Regions from separate parts of the Paenibacillus andongensis genome, predicted to be linked through region 1. Evidence: a T-box and tRNA genes for the amino acid it is inferred to sense, from the RefSeq annotation. Region 1 holds a T-box; the other regions hold tRNA genes.
The links. The T-box of region 1 lies ahead of NYR53_RS21815 (arginine--tRNA ligase). A T-box ahead of a tRNA ligase gene usually reads a tRNA of that ligase, here a tRNA-Arg.

Region 1 (5,999 bases):
CGTCATTAAATATTGCAAAGGAAGCGCACACGTATTATTGCCATCTTCAACAGCTACGAAGCCTGCCTCCAGGACTGGACCATGCTCCTCATGAAGCTCCAAGTCAACATAGATCTTTTGGTCAGGGAATTCTTCACGCACAGTAGACGCGCAATAAGGAACAATATGTTTATCCAACAGCTCTTTGGCTTCATCTTCCGATTGCGGAGGATTCGGCAGCGGATGATTTTCTGGGCTTCTCAGCAAGTCGACGAAGAAGGACGATAACCACAGCCCCGCATTCGGATTCGTTTGGAAGTTTCTCATAATTTCATTCAAGAAAAATCCGCAGGATGTGGACTTTTCATCATTTTTAAGTGTGAAAGCAAACATTGGACCGTAAGTCGGATTATTGCCGATTTGCCCATCTACTTCATATTCAGGAAATTGATCTTTCATTACTTCTTGAATGTGCTGAAACCAAGTCATAATGATTTGGGCCTGCTCGCGTTCTTGATCTTGTTCTTGTTCGTTATCTACTGGAGCTTGTGTATCGATATCTTTTTCTGTCATTGTGGTTAAAGCCTCCTGAATCATTCAAATTGGCACGAATATTCCTATTGTACCGCATTTGCTCAAGATCAGAAAGCTTATGTTGCATTTTTAAGGACGAATGCGAACAACCCCGACTTCCGAAGCATTAATCGAAATGGCATTGCCTCCTTGACCGATCGTTGCACTAGCGGATTGTCCTACTCTTACCTTCGTTTTTCCATTGCTGAAGCTCACCTTTTTGACTGATTTACGCCGCATACAGAATCACCCCCTTCCCCAAACCGTATTCGCAATCATGCTGCTTACAGGGGAAGAGCGTTCAGCGCTTTTTCTGTTTCTTGAAAATTTGAATATTTAAAGCATTGCTTGCAAGTACATTGCCTTGCTTAGCCGTCGCTTTTGCCGTTTGATAAATATGAATGACAATTACATGCTTTTTGCCAATACGGTATCTATACGTTTTCACGTGAGATTTAAGCATAGACGAGCTCCTCCTCCTCTTTGAGCGCATGAACAACAGCTACATATTGCTGTAGATTATGCGCAAGAGTGACAGGTTGTCTCGGCGAGTACATAGGGTGCATTCGATCGTTTTTCTAGTTACAATCGTTTTGGCGTCGGCATACCCAGTAGTTCCAATGCTTGATGCATGGTGTCTTTATACGTTTGTGTGATCCAAAGTCGATGGGACATGCTTTCTTCACTTCCTTTTAAGACCGGACAAACACTGTAAAAGTGGTTAAAAAGCGAAGCTAGCTCGAAGGCATAATGGCACAGTAAACTAGGCGCCAATTGCTTAGTAGCCGTTTCCAGTGTTTCGGGCCAATAGGCGATGTGTCTCAAAAGTTGGTATTCCTGATCTTCCAAAAGAGTCCCATCGAACTTAGCCTCCATCCTAAGATGACGAGTATCTTTCTTCGCTTTGTCCAAAATACGATTTGCTCTTGTGTAGGCATAAAGCAAGTAGACACCCGTGTTCCCTGTTATTTCCGTCGCTTGCTCTAAGTCAAAAACAACTTCCGTCTGCAGCTGATATTTCAGCAAATAATATCGGATCGCAGCTGAAGCTATCGATCTGCTGGAAATCCCCGCTTTTCTTGAGCGTTTAGCGTCAATGACCCTTTCCATGTGATCAAGTAGGTCCGCGACTTTAATCCCAATTCCTTGGCGCCCAGACATCGCATAGGAGCTTTTGGCATCCGAAATGTCAATCCCCAGTCCTGCCGCAGTATCTGGACTCAAGGAAACGACTCCGTAGCTCACGTGCTTAAGCTGACTCGCCTGCTGCTCATAGCCCAGCACTTCTAGTGCTAGCTTCACCATCTCCTGCGGGTATTGCTGACGATAGTCAATGACATTAATGACGATATCCGCTTGCCCGATCGATTTCTTCCTGCCTTGGGAAGCTGTGGACCACAGTCCGTCTTCCCATTTTTTATAGACAAAATCATTCGGCAGCACACCGAATTTCCATAGATGATAGGCAATATCCTTCGCTGTATACGTTAAAATACCATTGGAACGAACAAGCACTTTATCCCCTTGATAATCCGTGCTTTCCCCAGCTGTAACAGCCCCTTCTTCTAGATTCTTCAGCACCCAGCAGCCTGCCAATTTCCCATCCGTCACCTTATGAAACATGTCTGTTTGCGTCAGCAGTTCGAAGGTCGAATCCCAGAGTCCCGCTCTCACAATACTGCTTTCCCAAACCAGTACATCGTAGTGAATGCCGAATTGCTTCATTTCTTCCAACTGCTCGCGAACGATCCTTTCCGCTACCAAAGCACCCATCCAAGCAAGATTGGAATGCCCGCTCTCTAGTGCATGTAGAACGGTAGAACGCTGAGCTACAAGCTCCGGCTGCACTTTGTAAGCCTGATTCACCTTCGCGTAGGTCTCCCAACAAAAGTCGCCAAAACGCTTAAAATTCTCATCTGATTGTGTTTGAAGAATGCCCACCACTGTATCTGCCAGTTGATTCCCCAGATCATCAATATAGTTATGCACCTCTACCTGGTAGCCTGCTTGTGAGAGCATGCGTGACAACGAATCACCAATACAGGAATTTCTCAAATGGCCAACATGAGCAGCTTTATTGGGATTGATTGACGTATGCTCAATCAAAATTTTTGTTTTGTTTCTTTCGTCAACAAGCCCTTTTTCAGTTCCATAATAACCAGAAGACCAGGTGTCCCAATTTAGATAAAAGTTCAGAAACCCCGGCGGCACCGCAGCTACTTTGGCGAATAAGCCCTGAACAGAGCCGCTCTTTTCTATGCGTTGTTGAAGCTCTAGTGCGATTTGCAAAGGAGCTTTACGAGCTATTTTTGCTAAAAGCATAGCTACGTTCGTGCTGTAATCACCGTGCTCAAGATGAGCTGGGTGCTCGATCAAGATTTTCAGAGTCGCAGGCTGTTCTAATCCGTACTCTTGAAATAAAACACCTACATGATACTCAATTTCATGAGTAAGAAGCTGCTGAATCATGGACAATTCCTCCTTAAAAGGATGATGAGAAGCTAATTTTACGGGAAAACGCAAAAAAGCCCCCGTCTCTACAATAAGAGACGAGAGCTGTTCATTCCCGCGGTACCACTCTAAGTGTTAAACCATTGGTTTAACCACTCCAACGATAACGGCTTATGCCGGATCTCCCTACTTCTTACATTCGGAAGACCATTTCCCAGGCCCGCTTCACTCTTGACATTCGTACCGGTTCTCACCTGCTCCGGCTCGCTGCGACTGTCCGACAAGAATTACTGTCCTGTTCACCAATGTTGCTTATGAAATTAAGAATTTACTGAATATTACAGCAATAATATTACGTTGTCAAGATGCAACTAATTTCATCATCATAATGCCAATGAATGCTAAAGCTAGACCGGATTGTTCCATTATTGAGAATTTGTCCCGCAAAACAAAGCGTGTATACAATAAGACAATCAATACATTAAGTGCAACGACAGCGGAAACTAACCCCGTTTTCCCATGAGCGAACGCATGAATAATGAAGATCATACCAATGACGTTCGTAATCCCGACGACCATCCCAAACAGGAAGGTTCTTCGTTCTGTCCAACTGGCTCGCGCAGTTTCCTTGCCGTTATCCTTTGCCCTGTCCTTCAACCACCACAATCCAAAACAGCATGTCCCAGTTGCAAACATAAAAAATAGCGTTGGAAACAATGGTGCAGAAACGATGGTTGTCCATTTGCTGGACAAATCATTCCCGGCAAAAAGAAACAAAGCAAGTACTCCCCATCCAGCTCCTTGCAGATTCTTTAATGTAATATCATTCGAGTAACGAACAAATAATATACCCACAACAATGACAAGGAAGGCAAAGAATTGCCATAAATTGAGTCGTTCATCCCAAAGCAGAAATGCGACAAAGACCACAACAACCGATGGTAAACCGGTGAGGATGGCAACTAACGAGGCTTTGCCAACCGCAAAGCCTTTGAACATACTGGCATTGGCTCCAAAGGAGAACAACCCCATCTGAACACCAATCAGAGCAGACACTGTCCACTGTTGCTGTGAAATAAGGGCGCAGCCAATGCTGACGAGCGCCCCCATGAAAAATGTGCCGCATAGCAGCACATTCCGATCGAGCGATTGCTGACTGGTCCAATGATATAGAATGCCCCGCAGCCCGAAGCTGACAGCCGCAAGAACTGAAAATATGAGCCACATGACAACGGATACCCCTCTCTTTTAAGCAAAGATCGGGTAATTTTACCACAATAATCATTATTGGACAACACTTGGTTGTAATAATAGACGCACAAGGATCGCATCGCCACCAGCAGAAACTTTTACTTCAGCAAATTTGGCATCCCGCTCATATTCATGGCCTGTTCCTTCTGGAATGAAATAAGTCTCAATCCCGTATTCAATACCCTCATAACCGACTCTGCCATTCAAGCGAACCTCTCCTGGGGCAAGAGTTTCCCCTTTTGTATATACGCGACGATATTCATATACACCTGTCGCCTGGTTCGGAGCGAGAACGACTGTAATTTTCTTTTTAGAACTGGAAGCATGATTCATCACTTCAAAGATTTCCGGCTCAGATATCGTATAGCGTAATCGTACATAATCACCCTGAATGAGAGAACGTGGATCAATCGGTTTAAGCTGCAGCTTAATCAGCTGTCCGTGAGCGAGCAGCCACTCACTTTTACCAATTTGTAAGGACATGGCCATGACTTGCAGTAGAACTAACAGAGAAATAATCCAGCGGTTCATTGCATAATTAGAGTTAACCTCTATTGATTCAATCGCTTCCAAACGATGTCTTTTTTCATACCATACCGTAAAGGCAAGAACCAAAATCCCGATGACAGCGAAGCTAATCGATTTGTGCAGAAGCTTCCAGGCCAGATCGTAGTATTTGTATACCAGGAAAGCAATCCAGAAGCCCATCGACCAAGCGTAAATCCATTTGATGTGCAATTGTTTACTAATGACCATGGCAAGAATAACGACGATAAAGAACAGAACATTGACGATATAATACCAAGCTGACTCCGCCATAAAGGTTAAAGCAAACAAAGTTAGCAGAAATGAAGGAAAGCTGCTGTAACGAATAGGTTGTCTGACTCCCGCATTTGCTATGATCTGACCACTGGCAAACATAACGAATAATAAGCCGGAGAGTACGGTAAGAACAATAATTCCGCTATCGATCCAATTGAAAAGGACGAAGGAAGCAATAATGACAGCGGCAAGGAAAAAGAATATACGATGTACCAACCCAGCAATGTAGATAAAAGCTGCAATTGTAAGAGCCATGAAAACCAAGAGAATAGGAACATTCTCCTTAAAAACAGCCGCTCCCGCGCCAAGCAGCAAGCCACTAATGAGAATCGTGTATCGCACTAATGAATTTAGTTTTTTCGCTATAATCATCGCAATGACAGTTACAATACCAAAACCTATAAGCACATTCTCCGGTTCATCAATTCCTAGTACAACTGTAACGATCCCAATGATCGTCAAGCTTCCTAGAAGCGAACCAATAATGATGACCGAAACCGTAAGGACACGGACGAGCCATTTGGTAAAATCTCCATCAGGCTTCGCTTGATCCGCAGCTTCTAGTTCTGAGCTGTTTTCAAGATTCAACTGCTTGGATGCAGGATTCCAAGAGCGAATAAAGTTCATGAATTTCACATTCGCAAAGATGAACACGATAATAAACAACAAACTGGCAATGAAAAAGAACTCGTTATAATGCTGGATAATAAGCTCGATATATTTGACTGTCACTGTGATCGAAACCCACAGACCGGCAAACAGTAGATAAGCTTTGTTCCTTGTCTTGTGTGTATAGTAAACGGCTACCGCAAGTACTAGGATTAAAGGTAAGTTCATAAAGACACCGTACTTTTCGTACGTTTGCGAATTTGAAGCTGCGACTAAAACTGCCATCCCAACTTGAAAAGAGATCCATTTGAGAA
Region 2 (5,999 bases), 2.4 Mb from region 1:
GCGATGGAGTGACGCAGAAGGATAGTGACGCGAGCTGATGGATGCTCGTCCAAGCAGTGAGGCTGGTTAGTAGGCAAATCCGCTAACCGTAAGGCTGGGCTGTGATGGGGAGGGAAACTTTAAGTACCGAAGGTCATGAGTTCACACTGCCAAGAAAAGCTTCTAGCCAGGCGAAGGTGCCCGTACCGCAAACCGACACAGGTGGGTGAGAAGAGAATTCTAAGGCGCGCGGAAGAACTCTCGTTAAGGAACTCGGCAAAATGACCCCGTAACTTCGGGAGAAGGGGTGCCTCGGTAGGGTGAATAGCCCGAGGGGGCCGCAGTGAAAAGGCCCAAGCGACTGTTTAGCAAAAACACAGGTCTGTGCGAAGCCGCAAGGCGAAGTATACGGGCTGACGCCTGCCCGGTGCTGGAAGGTTAAGAGGAGTGGTTAGGGGTTAAACCCGAAGCTATGAATTGAAGCCCCAGTAAACGGCGGCCGTAACTATAACGGTCCTAAGGTAGCGAAATTCCTTGTCAGGTAAATTCTGACCCGCACGAATGGCGTAACGACTTGGGCGCTGTCTCAACGAGAGATCCGGTGAAATTTTAATACCTGTGAAGATGCAGGTTACCCGCGACAAGACGGAAAGACCCCATGGAGCTTTACTGCAGCTTGATATTGGACTTTGGTACGATCTGTACAGGATAGGTGGGAGCCTTTGAAGCCTGAGCGCCAGCTTGGGTGGAGGCGCCGTTGGGATACCACCCTGATCGTATCGGAGTTCTAACCTGGTACCGTAATCCGGTATGGGGACAGTGTCAGGTGGGCAGTTTGACTGGGGCGGTCGCCTCCTAAAATGTAACGGAGGCGTTTAAAGGTTCCCTCAGAATGGTTGGAAATCATTCGCAGAGTGCAAAGGCATAAGGGAGCTTGACTGCGAGACCTACAAGTCGAGCAGGGACGAAAGTCGGACTTAGTGATCCGGTGGTACCGAATGGAAGGGCCATCGCTCAACGGATAAAAGCTACCCTGGGGATAACAGGCTTATCTCCCCCAAGAGTCCACATCGACGGGGAGGTTTGGCACCTCGATGTCGGCTCATCGCATCCTGGGGCTGAAGTAGGTCCCAAGGGTTGGGCTGTTCGCCCATTAAAGCGGTACGCGAGCTGGGTTCAGAACGTCGTGAGACAGTTCGGTCCCTATCTGTCGCGGGCGTAGGAAATTTGAGAGGAGCTGTCCTTAGTACGAGAGGACCGGGATGGACGTACCGCTGGTGTACCAGTTGTCTCGCCAGAGGCATCGCTGGGTAGCTATGTACGGAGGGGATAAGCGCTGAAAGCATCTAAGCGCGAAGCCCCCCTCAAGATGAGATTTCCCAGTATGTAAGACCCCTTGTAGACGACGAGGTTGATAGGTTCGAGGTGGAAGTGCAGCAATGCATGCAGCTGACGAATACTAATCGGTCGAGGGCTTAACCACAAACCCTAAATGTTCACTTTACGCAAGTTTCGTATCTAGTTTTCAAGGCGCAAACCACGCTTTGACTGTTTGGTGATGATGGCGGAGGGGACCCACGCGTTCCCATCTCGAACACGACCGTTAAGCCCTCCAGCGTCGATGGTACTTGAACCGCAGGGTTCTGGGAGAGTAGAACGTTGCCAAACTAGTATAGGGATCTTTTGACGAAGTCAAAAGTCTCTCTACATTCCCTGATAGCTCAGTTGGTAGAGCACTCGACTGTTAATCGAGTTGTCACAGGTTCGAGTCCTGTTCGGGGAGCCATTGCTTCCATAGCTCAGTCGGTAGAGTGCATCCATGGTAAGGATGAGGTCACCGGTTCGATTCCGGTTGGAAGCTCCAGTAATTTATTAATAAGGCCCGTTGGTCAAGTGGTTAAGACACCTCCCTTTCACGGAGGTAACAGGGGTTCGAGTCCCCTACGGGTCACCATTATTTTTTTAGTACGATCCCATGGAGGCTTAGCTCAGCTGGGAGAGCATCTGCCTTACAAGCAGAGGGTCGGCGGTTCGATCCCGTCAGCCTCCACCATTCACTTCATAAGCCGTTGTAGCTCAACTGGTAGAGCAACTGACTTGTAATCAGTAGGTTGGGGGTTCAAGTCCTCTCGACGGCATGTTATCGATGGGGATTAGCCAAGCGGTAAGGCAACGGACTTTGACTCCGTCATGCCAAGGTTCAAATCCTTGATCCCCAGTTCTTCACATGAGTCATTAGCTCAGTTGGTAGAGCACCTGACTTTTAATCAGGGTGTCGTAGGTTCGAATCCTACATGACTCACTTTGCCTTATTTACAGCATGCGCGTATGGCGGAATTGGCAGACGCACTAGACTTAGGATCTAGCGGGTGACCGTGGGGGTTCAAGTCCCTCTACGCGCATCAAATCCTCAGCAGTATTTATACTCCTGAGGTACCCATGCGGAAGTGGCTCAGCGGTAGAGCATCGCCTTGCCAAGGCGAGGGTCGCGGGTTCGATCCCCGTCTTCCGCTCCATTTATTAAGCGCCCTTAGCTCAGCTGGATAGAGTATTTGACTACGAATCAAAAGGTCGGGAGTTCGAATCTCTCAGGGCGCGCCATTTTTCATATGTTATTACCACCTTATCGGGACGTAGCTCAGCTTGGTAGAGCACCTGCTTTGGGAGCAGGGGGTCGCATGTTCAAATCGTGTCGTCCCGATAGACACGCGGGCGTAGTTTAATGGTAGAACTTCAGCCTTCCAAGCTGATCGCGCGGGTTCGATTCCCGCCGCCCGCTTCTAATGAAAAAGATCACCTTCGGGTGGTCTTTTTTCGTTTGAACGGGGACGGAAGAGAACCATGTGGGTTCGGCCTTTCCGTGAAGACATCATATATACCCAAGTAAAATGCGCATCCCATATACCACTAGTTGTTTTCCAGAGGAAGCATGTTGAATGACTTATTGGAGTAATCCCATCACCCACCTTACAAGTTACAAACACTGAAAACCTTGAATATAAGGTTTTTTTTGTTTTCTATAACTTGTGCATAGATGTAGAGTGAGTTAATAGGCTGCTGCTGAGGTCCAAATTCGACTGCATTTACATATTCTTAATAAATAGGTGAATTAGATAAACAAAATTTTAATTTATGGTTATTTAGCAGGAGGAATCTTATGTGACCAGCCAGCAAGTTAACCAGCTTGTACAAACATTTAAAGTGAAGATTAAACATATGCAATTTGTGAAGTCAGGTGTTTACCGTTTGATATCTACCGATGGAAAACAACATTGTCTGAAGAAGATGAGTTACACCATACGACGATTGCGCTGGATGGATCGGGTGTTGAGGAGGATTCGGCACCAGGGCTTTTCCAACATTGCCTGGCGGAATCCGTTTGAGCAATCAGGGAGACGTCTTTATGCCAGACGATCGCGCGGAGGAACCCTATACATTCTTACCCCTTGGTTCAATGGACGGTCACCTTCACCCGCCTCGCAAAAGGACCTTAAAGCTTGTGCTGCAACATTAGCCCGATTTCATCTTGCTGGTCGCAAAGCAACACTTCCCCGATCTGGCGCCCTCAATATGCTGCGGAAATGGCCTGCCCTTTTAAAAGCACGCGAATCGTTATTGAAAAAACAAATAAAAAAAGCAAAACGAAATGGTCACGGCAGTCCGATGGATCGTTTGCTGCAAGTTCATGGGGATGGCCTTCTCCAGAGATCACAGGAAGCACTGCGTATACTTAGACACAGCAATTACAAAGCAGTTTGTAAGAGGGCCGCGAAAACCGGCGCCTTGTGTCACGGAGATAGTGGACCGAAAAATTTTGTTCTTACCTTCGGTGGAACGTATATGATCGATTTTGAAACACTGCGTTTTGACTTGCGGGCGTACGATCTCTTTCGTATGATTCGTCTTTCCTGCAAGAACAAAGGATGGAAATTATCAACGGCACGTTCCATACTGGATGGCTACCAAAGCGTTTCCAAGCTTGAACGTTCAGACATTGAGTTGATCAAGGTGTGGCTCCAATTTCCGAACAAAGCATATAAGCTGCTGTCCCGCTACGATCGATCGAGAGCCGAGGGTAAACGAAAAATCGAACAAAGTCTAGAAAAAGTGATTGCTGACGAACGGCATATCATCTCATTCCTCCATAGGCTAAGCCAATATGTTCAAAAGGGTTGATTGTGATGAGAATCTGGGTCATGACGAATGAATACGAAGGTCATATTGTTGGCGGGCTTGGCATCATCGCAACAAATCTTTCAAAAGCGTTGGCAAAAAGGAATGGGATATTCCTAACTATTATTTGCAAGGGTGCTAGTCGTGAAGTGACCGTTGAAAACGATAGCTCGATAAGGGTCATTCGATTTCCCAGTTGTTCGAAGTATCATTCGGTTAGAAGTCAAAAGTTTAATACTGTACCGATTGCCAGATGGTTGCAAGCGCATGGCTTTACAAGGCCGGACTTGATCCATATTCACAGCTTGCAGTGTGATGATCTCGCTAAATATTATAAACACAAATATCGTATTCCGGTCATCTATACATGCCACTCTCTAGTCGTATTGGAAAAAAGAAAGAGTGGACGGACGAAGATGGCTGCGCGTCAAAAAAAACTGATTCGTATCGCAAATGCCATAACAGTACCCAGCCAGTGGCAAAAAAACAAGAACAGGAAATATTACCCCTTTTATAAGGGACAAATCAAGGTAATTCAAAATGCCGTGTCAATGAAAAAAGAGATAAGCAAACCGCCCCCCAATCCTTACCATTTGTTGTATGTCGGTCGTTTGACTGCAATAAAAGGGATTAAAGAGTTGCTACATGCTATTTCCCTGCTTAAAAAAAGCGATCATCAAATAAAGCTAGATATCGTAGGGAAAGGATCTAAAGCTTACACGATTAAATTAAAAAAAACTGCTCAAAAACTAAATATTAATAAGAATGTCAAGTGGATTGGAAAGCTCAAACCGATGGCCGTTCAGAGATTATATTCTTCCTACGGAGCTGTAATTGTTCCAAGTCGCCATGAGTCTTTCGGTTTGGTCGCAATGGAAGCAATGGCCAATGGGGCTCCGCTTGTGTCAACCCGGAATGGTGGCCTTAACAGCTTTGTGAACAAGAATAACGCAAGTGTTATTCGAACAGTAACAGCTTCAAATATCGCTTCAAGTATCAGGGAGATATGGAGAAAACCTGACGTGACCATGAGCCGTGTTAGAATAGCCAAGGATACGGCGTATCGGTACGGCTGGGCAAAAATATCAAATCAGTACTTTTCGTTATTCTCCAAGTATGCAAAAGGGAGGAGGACTAATGTTGCCAGTACGCCACTGGAAATTGAAAAAGATATGGAAAACGAAGCGCCAAGGCCAAGTATGGATCGTCCAGAATACCTTGGGGAGGCGCGGCTACTTTAAATTTTCAACTAAGAAGCAGTGGTATTTTTCGGGGCCTATGATCGCTAATGAATATATCGCATCAACACTGGCTCAACGTCTTGGATTCCCTGTCGGCAAGCTCCAATTGGCTAAGGTCGCTGGACCCGATGGTAATCTGCAATCAGGAGTTGTTTCCAAAGAGGTAATGGCCAAGGAGGTCATAACTTGGAAAAAGGCCGGAAGACACGTCTATTTAAATCCAGCCCAATATGTCAAGCGGCTAGCTCTGATGAGGCAGCTGATCGTTTTTGATGCGTGGATTGCCAATATAGACCGCGCTGCAGGGAAAAATCTCATACTATACCGAAAAGCAAACGAAGAAAAATATAATTGGTATTTAATCGACCATGGACACACCCTTTATGGATCACCGAGAAAATGGAAGAAGCGACCATGGGACGCTTCCTTTTGGAGAAACATACGGAAATTCTATCACACTCCCAAGGGGCTACTGCGGTTACAATCCTCCTGGACAGTCCTAGAACCGATGGTTCAAAAAATAGAACAACTTACAGAAGCGGATATAGAAACTGCTCTGAATGGTGTACCGAAAGGGTATCTTAGCGCTAATAAGCGCCAGTTCAT
Region 3 (5,999 bases), 3.8 Mb from region 1:
GCCGTTATGAGCGATGGAGTGACGCAGAAGGATAGTGACGCGAGCTGATGGATGCTCGTCCAAGCAGTGAGGCTGGTTAGTAGGCAAATCCGCTAACCGTAAGGCTGGGCTGTGATGGGGAGGGAAACTTTAAGTACCGAAGGTCATGAGTTCACACTGCCAAGAAAAGCTTCTAGCCAGGCGAAGGTGCCCGTACCGCAAACCGACACAGGTGGGTGAGAAGAGAATTCTAAGGCGCGCGGAAGAACTCTCGTTAAGGAACTCGGCAAAATGACCCCGTAACTTCGGGAGAAGGGGTGCCTCGGTAGGGTGAATAGCCCGAGGGGGCCGCAGTGAAAAGGCCCAAGCGACTGTTTAGCAAAAACACAGGTCTGTGCGAAGCCGCAAGGCGAAGTATACGGGCTGACGCCTGCCCGGTGCTGGAAGGTTAAGAGGAGTGGTTAGGGGCAACCCGAAGCTATGAATTGAAGCCCCAGTAAACGGCGGCCGTAACTATAACGGTCCTAAGGTAGCGAAATTCCTTGTCAGGTAAATTCTGACCCGCACGAATGGCGTAACGACTTGGGCGCTGTCTCAACGAGAGATCCGGTGAAATTTTAATACCTGTGAAGATGCAGGTTACCCGCGACAAGACGGAAAGACCCCATGGAGCTTTACTGCAGCTTGATATTGGACTTTGGTACGATCTGTACAGGATAGGTGGGAGCCTTTGAAGCCTGAGCGCCAGCTTGGGTGGAGGCGCCGTTGGGATACCACCCTGATCGTATCGGAGTTCTAACCTGGTACCGTAATCCGGTATGGGGACAGTGTCAGGTGGGCAGTTTGACTGGGGCGGTCGCCTCCTAAAATGTAACGGAGGCGTTTAAAGGTTCCCTCAGAATGGTTGGAAATCATTCGCAGAGTGCAAAGGCATAAGGGAGCTTGACTGCGAGACCTACAAGTCGAGCAGGGACGAAAGTCGGACTTAGTGATCCGGTGGTACCGAATGGAAGGGCCATCGCTCAACGGATAAAAGCTACCCTGGGGATAACAGGCTTATCTCCCCCAAGAGTCCACATCGACGGGGAGGTTTGGCACCTCGATGTCGGCTCATCGCATCCTGGGGCTGAAGTAGGTCCCAAGGGTTGGGCTGTTCGCCCATTAAAGCGGTACGCGAGCTGGGTTCAGAACGTCGTGAGACAGTTCGGTCCCTATCTGTCGCGGGCGTAGGAAATTTGAGAGGAGCTGTCCTTAGTACGAGAGGACCGGGATGGACGTACCGCTGGTGTACCAGTTGTCTCGCCAGAGGCATCGCTGGGTAGCTATGTACGGAGGGGATAAGCGCTGAAAGCATCTAAGCGCGAAGCCCCCCTCAAGATGAGATTTCCCAGTATGTAAGACCCCTTGTAGACGACGAGGTTGATAGGTTCGAGGTGGAAGTGCAGCAATGCATGCAGCTGACGAATACTAATCGGTCGAGGGCTTAACCAAAAAGCTGACTAAGCAGCTAGCACCTACGTCTAACGTAGCCATGCACATGATTACTTTACGCAAGTTTCGTATCTAGTTTTCAAGGCGCAAACACGCTTTGACTGTTTGGTGATGATGGCGGAGGGGACCCACGCGTTCCCATCTCGAACACGACCGTTAAGCCCTCCAGCGTCGATGGTACTTGAACCGCAGGGTTCTGGGAGAGTAGAACGTTGCCAAGCAGAATACCCCTAGTGGGTATTTTTTTTGCCACACTCTAGACTGTTTTACACATTAGGGCCCTTAGCTCAGCTGGTTAGAGCGCACCCCTGATAAGGGTGAGGTCGGTGGTTCGAGTCCACCAGGGCCCACCAATATTATTACCTTTATGGGGCCATAGCTCAGCTGGGAGAGCGCCTGCCTTGCAAGCAGGAGGTCAGCGGTTCGATCCCGCTTGGCTCCACCAAATATTCCCTGATAGCTCAGTTGGTAGAGCACTCGACTGTTAATCGAGTTGTCACAGGTTCGAGTCCTGTTCGGGGAGTCAAACCCCCAAAAAGTGAAGAGATGCTTCGTAGCATATTCCAATTACTTTTTGGGGATCCCATAAAATATATGGAGAAGTGTCCGAGCGGCCGAAGGAGCACGATTGGAAATCGTGTAGACGTCACAAGCGTCTCGAGGGTTCGAATCCCTCCTTCTCCGTTTCTTTAAATAAAGGAAAGACAATATGGCGGCGTAGCTCAGCTGGCTAGAGCGTACGGTTCATACCCGTAAGGTCGGGGGTTCGAGCCCCTCTGCCGCTACTAATTAAATTGGAGAGATACCCAAGTGGCTATAAGGGGACCCTCTGCTAAGGGGTTAGACTGCGTAAGTGGTGCGAGGGTTCGAATCCCTCTCTCTCCGTTGGTAAATTTTTAAGTTTGGCCCGTTGGTCAAGTGGTTAAGACACCTCCCTTTCACGGAGGTAACAGGGGTTCGAGTCCCCTACGGGTCACCAATAATTTTCTAGTTCGATCCCATGGAGGCTTAGCTCAGCTGGGAGAGCATCTGCCTTACAAGCAGAGGGTCGGCGGTTCGATCCCGTCAGCCTCCACCATACAACCCAAAAAAGTGAAGTGAAGCTTTGTAGCAACGCCGATTACTTTTTCGGGGCCCGTAGAAACCAATTTACTAGTATGGAGCTGTGGTGTAGTGGCCTAACATGCCTGCCTGTCACGCAGGAGACCGCGGGTTCGAATCCCGTCAGCTCCGCCATTTTTAGAAAATGAATATGCCGTTGTAGCTCAACTGGTAGAGCAACTGACTTGTAATCAGTAGGTTGGGGGTTCAAGTCCTCTCGACGGCACCACAATTCCCAAAAAAGTGAAGCAAAGCTTTGTAGCAACGCCTACTACTTTTTCGGGGCCCGGTAAGGCTTTATATGTGGAGGCTTAGTGAAGTGGCTAAACACGGCAGACTGTAAATCTGCTCTCTTCGAGTTCGGTGGTTCGAATCCATCAGCCTCCATTTCCAAACTATGTTGGGGATTAGCCAAGCGGTAAGGCAACGGACTTTGACTCCGTCATGCCAAGGTTCAAATCCTTGATCCCCAGTACTATACCCCATAAAGTGAAGGTAAGCTCTGAAGCGAATTCCTGTTACTTTACGGGGGCCCCATTAAAATTTCATGAGTCATTAGCTCAGTTGGTAGAGCACCTGACTTTTAATCAGGGTGTCGTAGGTTCGAATCCTACATGACTCACCATTTGCCTTATTTACAGCATGCGCGTATGGCGGAATTGGCAGACGCACTAGACTTAGGATCTAGCGGGCGACCGTGGGGGTTCAAGTCCCTCTACGCGCATCAAATCCTCAGCAGTATTTATACTCCTGAGGTACGATGCGGAAGTGGCTCAGCGGTAGAGCATCGCCTTGCCAAGGCGAGGGTCGCGGGTTCGATCCCCGTCTTCCGCTCCATTTTAGTAAGCGCCCTTAGCTCAGCTGGATAGAGTATTTGACTACGAATCAAAAGGTCGGGAGTTCGAATCTCTCAGGGCGCGCCATTTTTCATATGTTATTACCACCATATCGGGACGTAGCTCAGCTTGGTAGAGCACCTGCTTTGGGAGCAGGGGGTCGCATGTTCAAATCGTGTCGTCCCGATAGACACGCGGGCGTAGTTTAATGGTAGAACTTCAGCCTTCCAAGCTGATCGCGCGGGTTCGATTCCCGCCGCCCGCTTCAATGAAAAAGATCACCTTCGGGTGGTCTTTTTTCATTGTATAGGAGTATAGGAAAATATGTGAGATGCCGATTTGTGGATAAGTGATGTTAAATAACGAATGTCGATTTCTGGCTTCTCAGACTCTTTCGGCTCGCAGAGCTCTCGCTGTAAGCGCGGAAAACGCGCTTATTTGTTGGGGCGCTCCTGGATAAGCGCGTTTTCCGCGCTTATTTGTTCTTTAAGGGATGAGAAATCCGAGGAGGTTCGACCGTCCGTAAAGACATCGGTATTCCCATCACCTAAAGCTTTTTAACATCTGAATGATCTTCGCTCCGTATAATTTAATAAATAGAAATAGGGAATCCTCAGAAGTAGTATGAAACCCTTGAGAAAAACCTTTTTCATGGTAAATTTAATGTGAACAGATGGTTCAGGGAGATGTGACGTTTGACACCGAACCGGTAAAAGTTAATTAATACATAAAGGAGTACAAAACCCATGACGCTAAATAAAAGAACGCTAAATAAAAGAAATAAGCTAGTTGAAGTGAGCAGAACGCTAGCTAAGGTTGCATTAGGCGAAGTTTTTGCCGACGTAGTCATTAAGAATGGGACACTCGTCAATGTGTATTCTGGTGAATTACTTGAGCATATGGATGTTGCTGTCGCAGCTGGGAGAATTGCGTATGTAGGGAATGCAGACCATACCATTGGGGCTCAAACGGTCGTGATTGATGCCACAGGGAAGTATATGTCCCCGGGATTTTTAGATGGTCATATGCATGTTGAAAGCACGATGCTTTCCGTTACCGAGTTTGCCAAAGCGGCATTAGCCAAAGGAACAACGGGGATATTTATGGACCCTCATGAAATTGCCAATGTGTTTGGAACAGAAGGTGTAAGGTTGATGCACGAAGAGGGGCAGCAGCTGCCTATTAAAGTATTTACGACTTTCCCATCCTGTGTACCAGCAACTACGGACTTGGAAGATGCAGGTGCAAGCTTAGAAGTGACCGATATTAAAGAGGGACTGCAGTGGGACAACGTGGTTGGACTGGGCGAAGTCATGAATTTCCCTGGTGTCGTTTACGGCGATCCGAAAATGTGCGGGGAGATTGAAGAAACGATCAAGAGCGGTAAAACGGTCACAGGACATTTCCCAAGTGATGATGATCGTATGCTGCAGGCTTATATAGCATCAGGCGTGACATCCGATCATGAAACCATAACTCGGGAACAAGGTCTTCACAAAGTCCGCATGGGCATGCACCTTATGATTCGTGAAGGTTCGGCCTGGCATGATGTCAAAGAGGTCATTAAGGTGGTAACGGAAGATAAGGTCAACACATCCAATATTTCGCTCGTAACGGATGACGTCAATCCGCAAACTTTGGTGGAGAAGGGGCATCTCAATCATGTCGTGCGCCGCGCGATCGAAGAGGGTGTCGATCCTGTAACAGCGATGCAAATGGTGACGATTAATGTGGCGCGCTATTTTAAAATGGAGCAAGATTTGGGAAGCATTACTCCCGGTAAATGTGCTGACATTTTATTACTGGATGATTTACAGAAGGTCGAGCCTTTGACTGTTATTACTGATGGTCAGGTTGTTTTTGATAATGGCAAGCTTACGGTTGATTTCCCCGATTTCGTCTATCCCGAGCACATTCGCAATTCCATGAACGTTAAGCGGGAGCTTGCGGCTGAGGACTTCAAACTTGCAAGTCGCAGTAATCAGAATAAGACGGAGGTCAATGTCATCCGCATTATTGAAAACAGTGCAAGAACAGAGAAAATGACTGCAGCTCTAAGTGTTGTGCAGGGGTTCATCCAACCAGATGCGGAGCAGGATATTATCCGTTTAGCCTGTATTGAGCGACACCGTGGAACGGGTCAAATTTCACTTGGTTTTACGCATGGCTTTCAATTGAAGACAGGCGCGGTAGCCTCTACAGTGGCGCATGACAGTCACAATTTAATTGTTATGGGGATCAATGAGCAGGATATGGCTTTCGCAGCTAATGAACTTGTCAAAATGGGAGGAGGCATGATCGTTGTAGAGAACGGTAAAGTGCTGGCTCAAGTACCGATGACCATCGCAGGCCTCATGTCAGATAAATCATTGCTTGAAGTCGTTGAAGAGGTTGCAGAGCTCGAAAAAGCGTGGAAACAAATTGGCTGTCCGTTGAACGCCCCGTTTATGACATTCTCATTAATTGCATTACCCGTCATTCCTGAAATTCGGATTTCAAACCGAGGTATTGTCGATGTTACACAGTTCAAGCTAATTGAAGTGGAAATTGGTTAAGTGGGACAATAAATAAGTCCAAAAGATCTTATTCTTT

Region 2: it has a tRNA-Arg gene. The T-box ahead of NYR53_RS21815 (arginine--tRNA ligase) is inferred to sense a tRNA for this amino acid. The anticodon was not compared.
Region 3: it has a tRNA-Arg gene. The T-box ahead of NYR53_RS21815 (arginine--tRNA ligase) is inferred to sense a tRNA for this amino acid. The anticodon was not compared.

The regions. Positions count from the first base shown of each region.
Region 1 is NZ_CP104467.1:4,755,469-4,761,467, forward strand. It holds gene NYR53_RS21800 (hypothetical protein) at 1-552, opposite strand, end outside; gene NYR53_RS21805 (hypothetical protein) at 643-792, opposite strand; gene NYR53_RS21810 (hypothetical protein) at 854-1,015, opposite strand; gene NYR53_RS21815 (arginine--tRNA ligase) at 1,135-3,021, opposite strand; T-box leader at 3,095-3,315, opposite strand; gene NYR53_RS21820 (EamA family transporter) at 3,364-4,230, opposite strand; gene NYR53_RS21825 (GDYXXLXY domain-containing protein) at 4,288-5,999, opposite strand, start outside.
Region 2 is NZ_CP104467.1:7,163,853-7,169,851, reverse strand. It holds rRNA gene NYR53_RS32050 (23S ribosomal RNA) at 1-1,462, shown strand, start outside; rRNA gene rrf (5S ribosomal RNA) at 1,531-1,647, shown strand; tRNA gene NYR53_RS32040 (tRNA-Asn) at 1,690-1,765, shown strand; tRNA gene NYR53_RS32035 (tRNA-Thr) at 1,768-1,843, shown strand; tRNA gene NYR53_RS32030 (tRNA-Glu) at 1,859-1,933, shown strand; tRNA gene NYR53_RS32025 (tRNA-Val) at 1,957-2,032, shown strand; tRNA gene NYR53_RS32020 (tRNA-Thr) at 2,045-2,117, shown strand; tRNA gene NYR53_RS32015 (tRNA-Gln) at 2,127-2,198, shown strand; tRNA gene NYR53_RS32010 (tRNA-Lys) at 2,209-2,281, shown strand; tRNA gene NYR53_RS32005 (tRNA-Leu) at 2,302-2,381, shown strand; tRNA gene NYR53_RS32000 (tRNA-Gly) at 2,421-2,495, shown strand; tRNA gene NYR53_RS31995 (tRNA-Arg) at 2,504-2,580, shown strand; tRNA gene NYR53_RS31990 (tRNA-Pro) at 2,607-2,680, shown strand; tRNA gene NYR53_RS31985 (tRNA-Gly) at 2,688-2,758, shown strand; gene NYR53_RS31980 (YutH/CotS family kinase-like spore coat protein) at 3,139-4,155, shown strand; gene NYR53_RS31975 (glycosyltransferase family 4 protein) at 4,176-5,393, shown strand; gene NYR53_RS31970 (HipA family kinase) at 5,290-5,999, shown strand, end outside.
Region 3 is NZ_CP104467.1:919,853-925,851, forward strand. It holds rRNA gene NYR53_RS04080 (23S ribosomal RNA) at 1-1,470, shown strand, start outside; rRNA gene rrf (5S ribosomal RNA) at 1,575-1,691, shown strand; tRNA gene NYR53_RS04090 (tRNA-Ile) at 1,747-1,823, shown strand; tRNA gene NYR53_RS04095 (tRNA-Ala) at 1,840-1,915, shown strand; tRNA gene NYR53_RS04100 (tRNA-Asn) at 1,921-1,993, shown strand; tRNA gene NYR53_RS04105 (tRNA-Ser) at 2,067-2,154, shown strand; tRNA gene NYR53_RS04110 (tRNA-Met) at 2,182-2,255, shown strand; tRNA gene NYR53_RS04115 (tRNA-Ser) at 2,267-2,355, shown strand; tRNA gene NYR53_RS04120 (tRNA-Glu) at 2,375-2,449, shown strand; tRNA gene NYR53_RS04125 (tRNA-Val) at 2,473-2,548, shown strand; tRNA gene NYR53_RS04130 (tRNA-Asp) at 2,630-2,706, shown strand; tRNA gene NYR53_RS04135 (tRNA-Thr) at 2,725-2,800, shown strand; tRNA gene NYR53_RS04140 (tRNA-Tyr) at 2,877-2,958, shown strand; tRNA gene NYR53_RS04145 (tRNA-Gln) at 2,973-3,044, shown strand; tRNA gene NYR53_RS04150 (tRNA-Lys) at 3,121-3,196, shown strand; tRNA gene NYR53_RS04155 (tRNA-Leu) at 3,216-3,295, shown strand; tRNA gene NYR53_RS04160 (tRNA-Gly) at 3,334-3,408, shown strand; tRNA gene NYR53_RS04165 (tRNA-Arg) at 3,418-3,494, shown strand; tRNA gene NYR53_RS04170 (tRNA-Pro) at 3,521-3,594, shown strand; tRNA gene NYR53_RS04175 (tRNA-Gly) at 3,602-3,672, shown strand; gene ade (adenine deaminase) at 4,154-5,962, shown strand; gene NYR53_RS04185 (hypothetical protein) at 5,939-5,999, opposite strand, start outside.